4 regions of the Bradyrhizobium sp. LA6.8 genome follow, and region 4 is predicted to be linked to each of the others. Evidence: riboswitches for the same ligand, from Rfam matches in the RefSeq annotation. Region 4 holds a riboswitch; each other region holds the start of a gene.

Region 1 (3,202 bases), on a different contig from region 4:
TGGTCAACATGCGACGCCAGAGGTCGCTCGCGCGCACGGTCTTGAAGACGCGCATGCCGCCGGCTTTCGCCTTGGCCTCATAGGCCTCGTAGGCGGTCTTGAACGCCTCGCCGTAGAGATCGTGCAAATCGGGCGTCTCGTCCGGCGAGAACAGCGTCCACTCGCCATCGCCCTCGACCCGCTGCATGAACAGGTCCGGCACCCAATTGGCGGTGTTCATGTCGTGGGTACGGCGGCGGTCGTCGCCGGTGTTCTTGCGCAGGTCGAGGAACTCCTCGATGTCGACGTGCCAGGTTTCCAGATAGGCGCAGACCGCGCCCTTGCGCTTGCCGCCCTGGTTGACGGCAATCGCGGTGTCGTTGGCAACCTTCAGGAACGGAATAATGCCCTGGCTCTCGCCGTTGGTGCCCTTGATGTGGGCGCCGAGACCACGGACCGGCGTCCAGTCGTTGCCGAGGCCGCCGGAATATTTTGCCAGCAGCGCGTTGTCCTTGATCGACTTGAAGATGCCGTCGAGGTCGTCCGAGACTGTCGTGAGAAAACAGGACGACAATTGCGGACGCAGCGTACCCGAATTGAACAGCGTCGGCGTCGAGGCCATGAAGTCGAACGATGACAGCAGATCGTAGAACTCGATCGCCTTGGCCTCTCGGTCGATCTCGCGAACCGCAAGACCCATCGCGACGCGCATGAAGAAGGCTTGCGGCAGTTCGATCCGCTTGCCGCGGACGTGCAGGAAGTAGCGGTCGTACAGCGTCTGGAGGCCGAGGAACTGGAAGTTCAGGTCGCGCTCGGGCTTGAGTGCAGCCGCGATCCGGCCGAGGTCGAAGCGGGCCAGTTCAGGATCGAGCAGTTCGGCAGCGATGCCGGTCTTCACATAGGCCGGGAAATATTCGGCATAGCGCACAGCCATATCGGCCTGCGAGGCGAAGGTCGGCACGGCATGGACATAGGACAGCACCTCGCCGCGCAGCTTGTCGAGCAGCAGGCGCGCGCTGACATAGGCGTAATTCGGCTCCTGCTCGACCAGCGTGCGCGCGGCCATGATCGAGGCCAGCGCCAGTTCGTCCTGGCTGATGCCGTCGTAGAGATTGCGGGTGGTCTCGGTGAGCACGGGTGCTGCGGAGACGCCGTCGAGACCGGCGCAGGCTTCGCCGATAATCAGCGCGAGCCGCTTGGTGTCGAGACCAACGCGCGAACCGTCGGCGAGCGTGACATGAAGTGCCGGCGCGACAGCGGGCGTCGCTTCCGCGGCCGCCTCCTCGGCGCGCTGCCGCGACCGCTCCTCGCGGTACAGCACATAGGCGCGTGCGACCTTGTGGTGCTCGCTCCGCATCAAGGCGAGTTCGACCTGGTCCTGCACGTCCTCGATATGGAAGGTGCGTCCCTCGCCTGCCCGCCGCATCAGCGCAGCGACGACTTCGGCCGTCAGCTGCTCCACGCTCTCATGGACGCGGCGTGAGGCGACCGCGCTGGTGCCTTCGACCGCAAGGAAAGCCTTGGTCATGGCGACCGCGATCTTGGCGGAATCGAACGGCGAGACTTTTCCATTGCGGCGGATGATCTGCATGGCCGGCTCGCTCGAAGCAGGCGCAAGCGATTGTGGACGCAAATGAACGATAGGTGCGGAAGCGGTGTCCGCGTCGTGCAGATTCAGTGACATCAAAGGGCCCCGTGATGCGCGCGTTGTGTTTAAGCGGGGCTGTAAGGAAGGACGCTGCAGAAACGCCGGCAGCGGAGTTGCCGGGCGGTGCATGCAAGCGACCGCCGGACACCCCGCCCGTGGACGTTCAGATTGTCGCGGCAGGTCTCCTGGCTCGCAGGTCGTCGCCCACTTCCCGTCTTCCCGGTGCGAAAGGCACCAGTGACGATTGTTCGGAAGCAGCTCGCTGCTGACAGTTGCGGGGGCAGCGCCGGAATTCCACGCTCTCGCGCGGTTCACCGGCTTCCCTCTTAGCCACTAAATCTTGCGATCCAGCGGAACCGTGACGCCCACATGTGGTGACATATGCAGCCGGGTGTCAACGATTCGTTGCGGGTCATGAGCCCTGTTCCCTGTGGAATGCGGGAATTCGCACTTGGATCGCTCTTCAGCCTGGCGCGCTGCGTGACCCACGGCCCGATTGCAGGATCACACAGCCCGGCGCGACGCTGCCGCTGCATGTCGCCTCGCAGCTGTTCACCAGCGACGCCACTGTCGCTTCCAGCACACGCAGCTCCGCAATTTTCGCCCTGATCGCACCGAGGTGCTTCGCCGCAAAGGTCCTCGTTTCGCTACACGGGGCGCATCGCTGGCCGGCGAGCCAGACCGCGCTGGTCAGCCCGATGCGCGTCACCATGACGGCGGTGAAGGCGCCCTCGCCGCTAAGGAACGGCGTGGCCGCCCGACGCTATTCGGACGAAAGGTGATAGCCGCGATCGCGATAGTCGAAATCGACGAGCTCGCAGATCCGGGCCGAGGGATCGGCGGGCGCCGCATAATAAGCCCTGATCTCCTTGATGCGTCCGCTCGCCCCTTCGAACGCGTACCATTCGTCGCCGCGAAGCGCCGTGCCCTGCTTGCGCTTCCAGTGCGTCCATTCGATCACGGCTTCCGGCGACGCCGACGAGCAAAGAATCTTTTCGATCGTCCATTGCGACCCGAGATTCTCGACGCACCAGATCCATTTGCGCGCGATGGTATCGGCGCCACGCCATGGAATGTCCGGCAAGCCGGGCGGGAAGTAGTGAACCGCGTCCGCCGTGAAGCAGGCCATCAAGGCATCGTAGTCGGCGGCGTTGCAGGCGTCGAAATAGCGACGGATCGTCGCCTCCATGGCGGCGGGCGATGTCTTGCTCATGTCAGGCTCCCGCCCGGATCGTCGTGGCCCGCGCCGGATCCGCACCGGCCTTTTTCCAGGCCTCAAAGTCGGCGCGCACGGCGAGTGTGGGCGGATAGACGCCGTAGAGCGGCTCGCCGGCACTGATACGATACGACAGGTACTTCTCGAGCTGGTCCCGCCTCTCGCAGAGGTCGGCCATTTCGGCGGCCAAATGCCGTGGCACGACCGTGATACCGTCACCGTCACCGACGATGATGTCGCCCGGGTAGACCGCCACGTCGGCGCAGGCGATCGGAATATTCAGATCCGCGACGCGATGATACGACAACCGCGTCGATGCCGTGACCTGCCGGGCATAGGCGGGGAAATCGAGCCGCGCC
Region 2 (3,202 bases), 320 kb from region 4:
CATTGAAGAACAGCGTGTCCTGCGAGACGTTGAACTGGTTGCTGCTCGCCGCCACGGTGGCGACGAAGCGATTGTCCATTCCGGCGACGTTGGAATTGACGGTGAGGTCGGTGATGTTGCCGTAGAGCCGCTGCGCGTGATCGAGCGCCAGGCGCTCGCGGTAGATGCTCTGCGCGCCTGCGAAATTGCCTACGGTCTGGTCGAACGAGGAGATCTCGTTGTTGAACCAGTGCCGGTGGGCGTCATAGCCATAGACCTGGCTTTTCAGCGAGATGTTGTTGGTGATGTCCCATTGAAAGCCGCTGCGCAGCCAGAGCTCGTTGGCGCCGCTGTGATTGTCGAGCACGTTGTAGTTCGTGGTCAGCGTGCGCGCGTCGATGGTGACCGGGACCGGCGTGCCGCCGCCGAGGTAATAGTTGCTCCAGAGGCCGGAGACGACGCCGTACGTCGGCACGATGCCCGGCGCGTTCGCCGGCACCAGCGGCGTTCCCCAGTAGAAGCGGTCGTTGTCCTGCCTGTATTCGGTCGCGCCCCAGATCCTCAGGTTCTCGTTGACGCGATAGTTCAGCTGGCCCGAGACGTTGCTGAGCTTGGAATAGGTGTCGTCGATAAAGCCCTTGTTGTTGAAATGGCTGATGTCGAAGCGGTAGTCGAGGCCGTTGATCAGCGTGCTGCCGCCCGATCCGTAACCGGCGCGATAGCCGTTGAAGGAATCGTAGGAGGTGAAGGCGTCGTTGACGATTGGTCCGGTGTGCGGCGCCTTGTTCACGTAGTTGATGGCGCCGCCGGTCGCACCGAGGCCCGCCACCAGCGAGTCCGGTCCCTTGATGATCTCGACCTGCTGGAGGCCAGCCACGTCCATGGGACGGCCGGTCATGGTCGACGGCCCGATCGGGATGCCGTTGTAGAGCGTGGAGATCTGGTCGCCGGAAAAGCCACGCATCGAGAAGATGGCGGGCGCGCCTGGCGCATCGCCGCCGGTGACGCCGACTGCAGCCTTGGCGACGTCGGTCGTGGTCCGGATGCCCAGGTCCTGCATCGTCCGCTGACTGATGACCTCGACGGTCGCCGGCATCTCGCGCGCCGTGATGCCGAGCCGGGAGACGACGTCGGTGACGGCTGCCGTGTTGAGCGGCGTCTGCACCGGGCCGCTCGGAGCTTGCGTGGCCGGAACGGCGACAGCAGGGGCGCCACGATTGCGTCCCGCGGCGCGCCGGGCCGCGCGCTGCTTCTGAGTGCCGGGGCTGACGGCAGGAGCCTGTCGCGGCGCAGGCGGCGACACGATCACCGGGCCGACCTCCCGGGAGCGGTTGTCCTGCGCCGCGCTTTGCGCGAGCGCCGCGGACGACAAGGATACCGACGAGAGCAGAGTAATCAGGAAAGCACGCGATAACGCTGGCCTTGCGCCAGCACGGAAATGAAGATTTTGCACAACAACGCTCTGCGGCGACGCAAACAAACCGTCACCGCGGTTGCCTTAGTCATCCACCTTCGCCCCAGGCGGCGGATGCACCGGCTACTTGTCCGACATCAGGGCACCCCGCCCAATGCGTTCGCGCGTGACCATGGCTGGCAGCAGGTTTCCTGGCTCGCGGGTCATCGCCTTCGACCACCTTCCCAGAGGCCCAAGCGGGGCTCCAGTGGTTCGTTTGGTCGTCGGCTATCCGCCTACAGTTGCGGGGGCAGCCGCGGAATTGCCCACTGAGGTGGACGCACCGCATTCCCTTGAAGAGTCCTTGCGGACACTACCGATCACGAAACTGGCATCAGGGGATGAGCGCGTCAACATCCGCGCGGGCTGCTGGACGGGCCGGTCGGTCGATGGTGGCCTTGTGTTGCTGTTTTGCACGATAGTCCGAGGGGGCTGCGTCGAAACGTCCAACCCGGCCTCCGTGCGAGCCTGGGTAACGAACGCTTGACCACGATCAATGACTGCCTTTGGTGTCCGAATATGCTACTGAGGCCGAGTTCCGGCCCGACAAGGCAAGTCGATATTGATGCAGTTCGTCCGTACCATCCTGGCAGTCGCCATCGCCATATCCCTGGCGATGCTGCCGGTTGGCGCGTCCGCGGCGAACCTCGCAATGTCGTCGGATGGCATGCAGACGGCCATGCACATGAGCGGCGACGCCGACATGTCGATGGACGATTGTTGTCCCGACATGAAGGGCACGGGCTCCCATAGCGGCGGCTACAAGTGCGGGATGGGCTTCTGCTGCGTCGGTGGGATCATCGCGCTCGGTGATGTCAGGCCCGTGGCGTTCGAACGTCTCGCCGTCATGGCCAGCACGATGGCTATCCCCCCGGATCAGGTCGTTTCCTTCCGCGGCGCCAGTCCTCCTTTCCGACCTCCTCGAATCTGATCTCGCAAAGCCCGAGACGCGAGCGGCAGGCCTGCTCGCGACGACGACTGACGTGCGCGCTTCGCGCGCCACGGCGAAAGATCAATTCATGAGGACAGGACAATGCTTTCCAAGATCAGCACCGCGGCTCTCGCCGCCACCCTTTCGCTTGCCGCTTCCGCCGCGATGGCGGGCGCGGGCGACTACGCCTTCGAGCCCGTCACTCCGCAGATGAAGAAGGGCGAAGACGTCACGCTCGCCGTTCGCTTGACGAACAAGCAGACCGGCAAGCCGATACCGGACGCGGTCATCTTCAAGACCCGCCTCGACATGGCTCCGGACGGGATGGCCGAGATGGAGTCGGCGGTCGCGCCGCTGCCGTCCAGGGAGCCGGGTGTGTACGCCTTCAAGACGGACCTGCCGATGGCCGGCCGCTACCAGATGACGCTGTCCGTGAAGGTGCAGGGCGAACCGGAGACCGTCACCGGCAAGGTGATCGTCACGGCGGTCAAGTGAGCGTTCGGGCGCTGCCCGGCAGCGCCCGACATTCCCCCTTTTCCTTCACACGGACGCGCGCTCCCGGGTGCGCGGATACACGACATGAAAACGCTGCGTCTCCTGACGGCACTTGCGCTGGGCGGCGGCCTGGTCCTGGCCGGCTACTACTGGCATTCGAACGGTGCGGGCTGGCTCGCTGAGGCCGACATATCATCGGCTGCGGCCGCCGCGGAGCGAACTCCGCTCTACTACCGCGATCCAAGCGGCGCGTCGCTCTGGTCTGCGGGTCCGAAGAAGGACGACCGCGGGCGGGACTATCTGCCGGTCTACGACAACGATGGAGCGGCCGTCGCGCCGGCGCT
Region 3 (3,202 bases), on a different contig from region 4:
TGGGACTGCAGCTCCATATATCCGGCCTTGTTGACGTTTTGCGCCGAGACCGTCGCCGTTTGCAGTGTTTCGGTCTCATGCTCCGCACCAATGATGACATTGTTGTTGGGCGCGAGCTGGGTCGTGGTGTGCCAATCATACTTGACGCGGTCGCCGGTCGTGATCGTGGCCATCGCGTTGCCGGGCGAGATGTTGTAGTTCCAGTGATTGGTGTAGTTGACGCCGAAATAGCTTTTCATCCGGTCGTCGAGAGCGGACCAGACCGCCTCCCCGCGCGTGAAGAGCTGGTGCACCGTCTGCGTGCTTTGCGCGGCCGCGGGAAAGCTCGCGGATGTGACGGGATCGAAGGTGTCTCCGGTAAAGCGCAGGGTGGCGTCGGTGTACCGCGCGACGCCGTTGAGCGTCATGTTTTCGCTCAATTCGGCGCCAAGCTTCGTCGAATAGGTCATGTTGTCGTAATAGTTGCCGATCGCCTTCTGCCCCGGCGGGAGCAATTCGACCGGCGTCACAGGCACGTCGTTCGCGTGGAAATGCGCGACGTTGAAGGCATAGTTGAAGTGGTCCTGTGAACCGCTCAGACCTGCAGTTTGATTGAACGCTCCGAACGAGCCTCCCTCGACCGAGCCGGTGGCGCGGGCGGGACCGTCGCCCTTCTTCGTCACGATGGAGATCACGCCACCCAGCGCGTCTGCGCCGTAGAGACCGCCCTGCGGACCGCGCAGGACTTCGATCTGCTGAATGTCGGAGGTGAGCAACTGGCCGAAATCAAACGAACGGTTCGGGTTGCTGGGATCGCTGACATCGATGCCGTCGATCAGGACCTTGGTGTGGTTGGAATTCGTTCCGCGCATGAAGATCGACGTCTGTCCGCCCGGACCGCCGGTCTGCACGAGGTTCAGGCCAGGAACCGCGCTCAGCGCATCGGATGCGGTCCGGCGCTGATCGCGCTCGATGTCTCTGGCGGTCAGAACCGTCACCGAGCTCGCAACCAGATTGGTCGGAGTGACAACGCCCGTCGGACTGACGACGACCGTCGGAAACAGGTTGGCCGCGGATACCCCGGCAACCGGGGGCGACGCCGGCACCGGCCCGGGCTTCGGCAGCCGAGCGACGCGCCGCTGCTCGGGCTGGTCGGGCGCAGGCCGCGCGGCTCGCGGCTTGGCCGGACGCTCGGTCGGCGCGACCTCGACCGGCGGCAGCAGATCGGGCGATGCCGACTGCTGGGCCTGGGCCATGGTCAGATCGAGCGAATACAGGGAAACGAACGCGACAACGCCGGCGCGGAAGCGCCTGGCGGCAAAGACAATACGGGACACTCTTGTAACCTCGGTATGACGTCAGTGGCACGTCACAGCGAACGAGGTTTCACGGCGGAGCGTTCGATTGCTCCGGTGAAGCTAATGTCTGTACTCCCCGACCGACATCTTCGCGTGTGACCACGGCTGACGGCAGGTCTCCTGGCTCGCGGGTCGTTACCTTACGTCGCCTTCCCAGGACCGAGATTCCCAGTGGCATATGACGAAAGATTCACCGCTTACAGTTGCGGGGGCAGCCGTGGCGTTGAGAATATCCCGGTATCGGGAAAACCTCGCACCACGTTCCCTTTTGATCTCCGTGAGGAGAACCGTCACCGGCCAATCTACGGGGCGGGCAAGCGAAGAGTCAATCGGCCGGTTGCATCACGGTCAGAGCGCCGCACCGGAGATTGAGCCGGCGCAATCAGGCCGGCTCCCGCTCCGAACGCGTCCTGATCATCGCCCGCTCGCCGGCATCGACGAGCTGGCCGATGCCGGTGCGGCCTGTGAGCGCGCAGCGGATGATGTTCTCGGCAACGGACCTGCGAAAGCAATGGTCCTCTCCGACCGGGCGATTGCGGCAGACCCGATCCAGCGCCAGCTTCATGTTGATCCGGGTGCGGGTGTCGAAATGCTCGTTGATCATTCGCAGGGCCTCGATGCGTTGATGTCGGAGCGGAAACGCGTCGGCGTAGGCCGGGTTCCAAAAACGGACCGCGCAAGGCGTTGACTACGCCCCCCTCTTGGTCCTGTGACGGGCGGGCTACGCCCGCCCTCTTGGCCGCTGGGCCTGAGCCCAGGCCGCGGTGACGTCGCGCAGCGGAGCGTCGATGCGCCGGATCGGGGTCAGCTCACCGGAGGCCGAGATGATGGCGGTCTCCTCGCGGCGACAGCGCGGGCATACGAAGCGGACCTCGTGCGGCGACGCCGACCAGCTCGAACGTTTGACGTTGGCCGCCATCGGCCATGCATCGCAATGCGAGCACGACACCAGGAACCGACCGGGATCGAGCATACCCATTCCATAGGACTCCGCGTCCTGCCTGCCGCTTCAATGACTAACCCATGTGAATCGTTCCGGTGCCCGAGCACCCTCAGCGCTAGCTCCAGCCAGCGCCGCCGCTCAGTGGGCACCCTTGAGGGTGCATGACGTGGTGCAGGTGACGGTGTTGCCGTGGTCGCACGCCTTGCAGGCGGCAACGCACTGGTTCATGTCGCGGGGATTGTAGGAGCTGTAGTTCCGCATCGCACAGACCGGGGTCGAGCCGGTGATGTCCTGCTCCTGGTTGCAGGCGGCCGTCATGAGCGCGAAGATGAGGACTGCGAGAAGGCGCATGGGATTGCCCTGGTGAGGAGCGGCAAAGCGACGTCAGCGAGATGCGCTGCACCGCAACGGACCTCGGCATTCCCAATGCGAGCAATCATGATCGCGACGCTCGCATCCTCAAAGGATGCGCGCCAAACATTAAGAACGGATTGCAGGCGGCGTCAGGCCGCGGCCTTGGTCGCGATCGCCTTCCGCATATCCACCGCCAGCTGACGATACTGCTCCGAGAGTCTCAGATAGAACTCGCGCTTGGTGCTGTCGGTGGCGAGCTTGGCAATCAGCTCGCATTCGGCGGTGAGCGTCTCGAACCGTTCCAGCCTGTCATGAAGTTCTGTCATCGGCGTGTCCCCATCAAACGCCACAAGGGACGTCAAACCTAAGCCTGAGAAATAGGTCACGGCGAACATCGTTATCGAGTAGAAACGTTTTTTCCAGCAAGGGCGGTGCCGGCCCGGCAAGGACGGCTATTTCTGCTCCAGCCGCCAGGCGCCATCCCAAGCTGCGTCCGGCGGATTGGCCTCGAACTGCGCGATGCGGCCGAGCAGCGTGCGCGAGGGACCGTCGCCGGGCACGGCTTCGA
Region 4 (3,202 bases):
AGCCACACCTCTTGTGCCACGTTGCGGTTGTCGAGAACGTTGTAATTGGTGTTGAAGGTACGATCGTCGATCGTGATCGCACCGAGATTCGTTTTGTTGAAGTTCGAGACGTAATTGCCCGAAACAATGCCGCTCGTCGCATGCGAGCCGCTGAAGGCGATCGGTACCAGCGGTGCGCCCCAATAGGCCTTCGAGCGATCTTCCCGGTACTCGATCGCGCCCCAGATCTTGAGGCTGTCGGAGATGCGGTAATTGAGCTGGCCAGACACATCCAACGTCTTGGTATTGGTGTCGTCGGCAAAGCCATTGAGCGAGGCGCGGCTGATGTCGAAGCGGTAGTCGAGCCCCTGCAAATTGGTGCTGCCGCCCGAGCCGTAATGGACGCCGAACGAGTTGAGCGAATCCCAGGAAAAGTCAGCTTCATTCCGGATCGGCCCGGTGTGTGGCTGCTTCGTGATCAAGTTGATTGCGCCACCGGCGGCACCTTCGCCCGACATCAGCGAGGCCGGACCTTTCAAAAATTCCACGGCTGCGAGATTGGCCGTATCCGTGATCCGCGAGGTCATGTTCTGCGGACCGATCTTGATGCCGTTGTAGAGCATGTTGATCTGGCTGTTGGTGAAGCCACGCATGGAGAAAGCCGCGGGCTCGGCCGGATTGTCGCCCGAGGTGACACCGACCGCGCCCTGCGCAACCTCCGACACGGTGCGATAGCCCTGCTCCCGCATGGTCGCGGCCGAGATGACTTCGACGGTCGCGGGTGTCTCCTGCACGGTCAGGCCGAGGCGCGAGGCGCTCTCGGCAACCACATTGGTGTTGAGCGGCGTCTGCGCCGCCGCGGTCGGCACGACGGGCTTGGCCGCGGCCGATGCGGCCGCTGGCCTGCGCGATGCTGCGCGGCGTGGGCTCTGCGCGTCCCGGGCCGCCGGCTTTGCCGGTTTGCGGGATTGGGCGGGCGACACCTCGACCGGCGGCAGCGGTTCACGAGCCTGCTGCGCCATGGCGGCAGGCAGATCGAGGGCGGCAAAGGATGTGAGCGCGGCGGAAGCGAGCAGGAAGCAACGCGGTCGTACAAGACGAATGGAAGACACAGTTCGGGACCTCGGTATGACGTCAGTGGCACGTCACAGCGAACCAGGTCCCACCTTCGGCCTTTGAGCCTTCCGATGAAGCCGAATGTCTGTACTCCCCGACCGACATCTTCGCGTGTGACCACGGCTGACGGCAGGTCTCCTGGCTCGCGGGTCAGTACCTTGCATCGCCTTCCCGGGACCGAGATACCCAGTGGCTCGTGACGCAAGATTCGCCGCTTACAGTTGCGGGGGCAGCCGCGGCATTGGGGACAAAATCCCCGCACCGCATTCCCTTTTCATCCCCACTCGGGGAAACCGTCAAAGCCATCTAGGATTACCGACAAGACAGAGTCAATGTGCCGGTGCGACGTTATTACCACGGTGACCAACTTCCTTGGAGATAGGCATGGAAGGCGAGACCTTCCTCTGGCTGATACGGCATGCGCCCGTCGACGGCGTCAAAGGGACGATCCATGCGGCCGACGCGCCCGCCGATCTCGGCGATCGCGTGCAACTGGAGGCGTTGCGGCGGAGGCTCCCGCCAGATGCTGCGAGCTTTGCGAGCCCGGCGCGACGTACGGTTGAGACGGCGCGCGCGCTGGGACTCGAACCCGCGTTGGTGCCCGAATTTGGCGAGCAGGATTTTGGCGACTGGACCGGCCGGCGGCATGACGAACTCGCCGCGACCGGCGGCGAGGCCTATGCGCAGTTCTGGAGCGATCCGGCGCACGGTCGGCCGCCGGGCGGCGAAAGTTTTGAGGATCAGGTCGCGCGCGTCCGGCTGGGTCTCGCGCAAATCGGCGCCGGCTCGGCAACGCTCGTCGTTCACTCCGGCACCATCCGCGCCGCGCTCTGCATTGCGCTGGATCTGACACCACAAGCGGCCCTGCGCTTCGTGATCGATCCGTTGTCACTGACCCGGATCGACCGGCTCGCCACCGGCTGGCGCGTCGTCGCGGTCAATCAGCGCGCGGCTTGAGCTGGATCAGGCCGGGCGATCCGGCACGTTGGCCTGCGCGAAGGTCGCCATGCCGTTGTGAAGGCTGCACGCGAGCCGCACCAGCGGCAGCGCGATGGCCGCCCCCGATCCTTCGCCGAGCCTGAGATCGAGGCTGATCAACGGCTGCACGTTCAGCGCGCGCAGCACCAGCCGATGTCCCTGCTCCGCCGATTGATGCGACGGCAGCAGGAATGGCTGGCACGACGGGTTCAGCCGCACCGCCGCCAGCGCCGCCACGGATACGATGAAGCCATCGATCAACACGGGAATGCGGGCTTGCGCAGCCGCAATGATGGCGCCGCAGATCGCCGCGATTTCGAGGCCGCCGACGGCGCACAGAATCTTTTCCGGCGAAGCACCTGCAACGCCGTGACGCGCGATCGCAGCGTCGATCACGCGCGCCTTGTGCGCGCGGCCGGCCGCGTCGACGCCCGTACCGCTGCCCGCGATCTCCTCGGCGCTGATGCCGAGCAGGCTCGCCGCAATCGCGGCCGACGTCGTGGTATTGCCGATGCCCATCTCGCCGAAGATCAGGAGATCGGGCCTGCCGGCTGCCGCGCGCGCGACTGCGCGCTGGCCGGCTTCAAAGGCGAATGCCAGCTCCGTGGGAGTGAGCGCGGCCTCCACGCTGAAATCGCGCGTGCCGCTGCGCGGCTTGTCGGTGACGATTCCTGCCATCGCCTCCTGTGCCAGCGTACCGGCGTCGACGACCTCAAGGTTTGAGCCAAGCTCACGCGCCAGCACCGAGATCGCGGCACCGCCCGAGGCAAAATTCGCCATCATCGCGATGGTCACTCCTTGCGGATAGGCCGACACGCCCTGCGCGACGATGCCGTGATCGCCGGCGAAGACGATGATCGGCACTCGCGCGGCGCGCGGCTGCTCGGTCGCCTGCAGGCCCGCAAGCTCGACCGCAAGCTGCTCCAGCCGGCCGAGCGCGCCGGCCGGTTTTGTGAGTTGCGCCTGACGCGCGAGCGCCGCCTCGCGGTGGACAGCGGAGACATCGGGGCATTTCCGGGTGACCCAATCGGGGAGCATGCTGCCTCGCTTACGGCCTGCGCTTGAGAATGTAGCTGTCCATGATCCAGCCTTGCCGCTCGCGCGCATCCTGTCGTGCGGCGACGATGCG

Evidence for each region. Region 4 has a riboswitch for cobalamin ahead of ABIA90_RS01890 (TonB-dependent receptor). Riboswitches for the same ligand answer to the same signal wherever they lie in the genome.
Region 1: another riboswitch for cobalamin. It lies ahead of ABIA90_RS15990 (ribonucleoside-diphosphate reductase subunit alpha); the one in region 4 lies ahead of ABIA90_RS01890 (TonB-dependent receptor).
Region 2: another riboswitch for cobalamin. It lies ahead of ABIA90_RS00610 (TonB-dependent receptor); the one in region 4 lies ahead of ABIA90_RS01890 (TonB-dependent receptor).
Region 3: another riboswitch for cobalamin. It lies ahead of ABIA90_RS16030 (TonB-dependent receptor plug domain-containing protein); the one in region 4 lies ahead of ABIA90_RS01890 (TonB-dependent receptor).

What each region holds. Positions count from the first base shown of each region.
Region 1 covers NZ_JBEPQQ010000003.1:493,023-496,224, forward strand. Annotated here, with positions in the region: gene ABIA90_RS15990 (ribonucleoside-diphosphate reductase subunit alpha) at 1-1,663, opposite strand, end outside; cobalamin riboswitch at 1,786-2,003, opposite strand; gene ABIA90_RS15995 (nuclear transport factor 2 family protein) at 2,391-2,840, opposite strand; gene ABIA90_RS16000 (RraA family protein) at 2,842-3,202, opposite strand, start outside.
Region 2 covers NZ_JBEPQQ010000001.1:140,016-143,217, forward strand. Annotated here, with positions in the region: gene ABIA90_RS00610 (TonB-dependent receptor) at 1-1,432, opposite strand, end outside; cobalamin riboswitch at 1,558-1,765, opposite strand; gene ABIA90_RS00615 (hypothetical protein) at 1,998-2,363, shown strand; gene ABIA90_RS00620 (FixH family protein) at 2,466-2,858, shown strand; gene ABIA90_RS00625 (efflux RND transporter periplasmic adaptor subunit) at 2,943-3,202, shown strand, end outside.
Region 3 covers NZ_JBEPQQ010000003.1:502,899-506,100, forward strand. Annotated here, with positions in the region: gene ABIA90_RS16030 (TonB-dependent receptor plug domain-containing protein) at 1-1,316, opposite strand, end outside; cobalamin riboswitch at 1,431-1,644, opposite strand; gene ABIA90_RS16035 (hypothetical protein) at 1,720-1,941, opposite strand; gene ABIA90_RS16040 (hypothetical protein) at 2,059-2,316, opposite strand; gene ABIA90_RS16045 (hypothetical protein) at 2,419-2,631, opposite strand; gene ABIA90_RS16050 (hypothetical protein) at 2,784-2,960, opposite strand; gene ABIA90_RS16055 (adenylate/guanylate cyclase domain-containing protein) at 3,087-3,202, opposite strand, start outside.
Region 4 covers NZ_JBEPQQ010000001.1:455,334-458,535, reverse strand. Annotated here, with positions in the region: gene ABIA90_RS01890 (TonB-dependent receptor) at 1-1,091, opposite strand, end outside; cobalamin riboswitch at 1,207-1,408, opposite strand; gene ABIA90_RS01885 (histidine phosphatase family protein) at 1,480-2,052, shown strand; gene cobT (nicotinate-nucleotide--dimethylbenzimidazole phosphoribosyltransferase) at 2,059-3,111, opposite strand; gene cobF (precorrin-6A synthase (deacetylating)) at 3,122-3,202, opposite strand, start outside.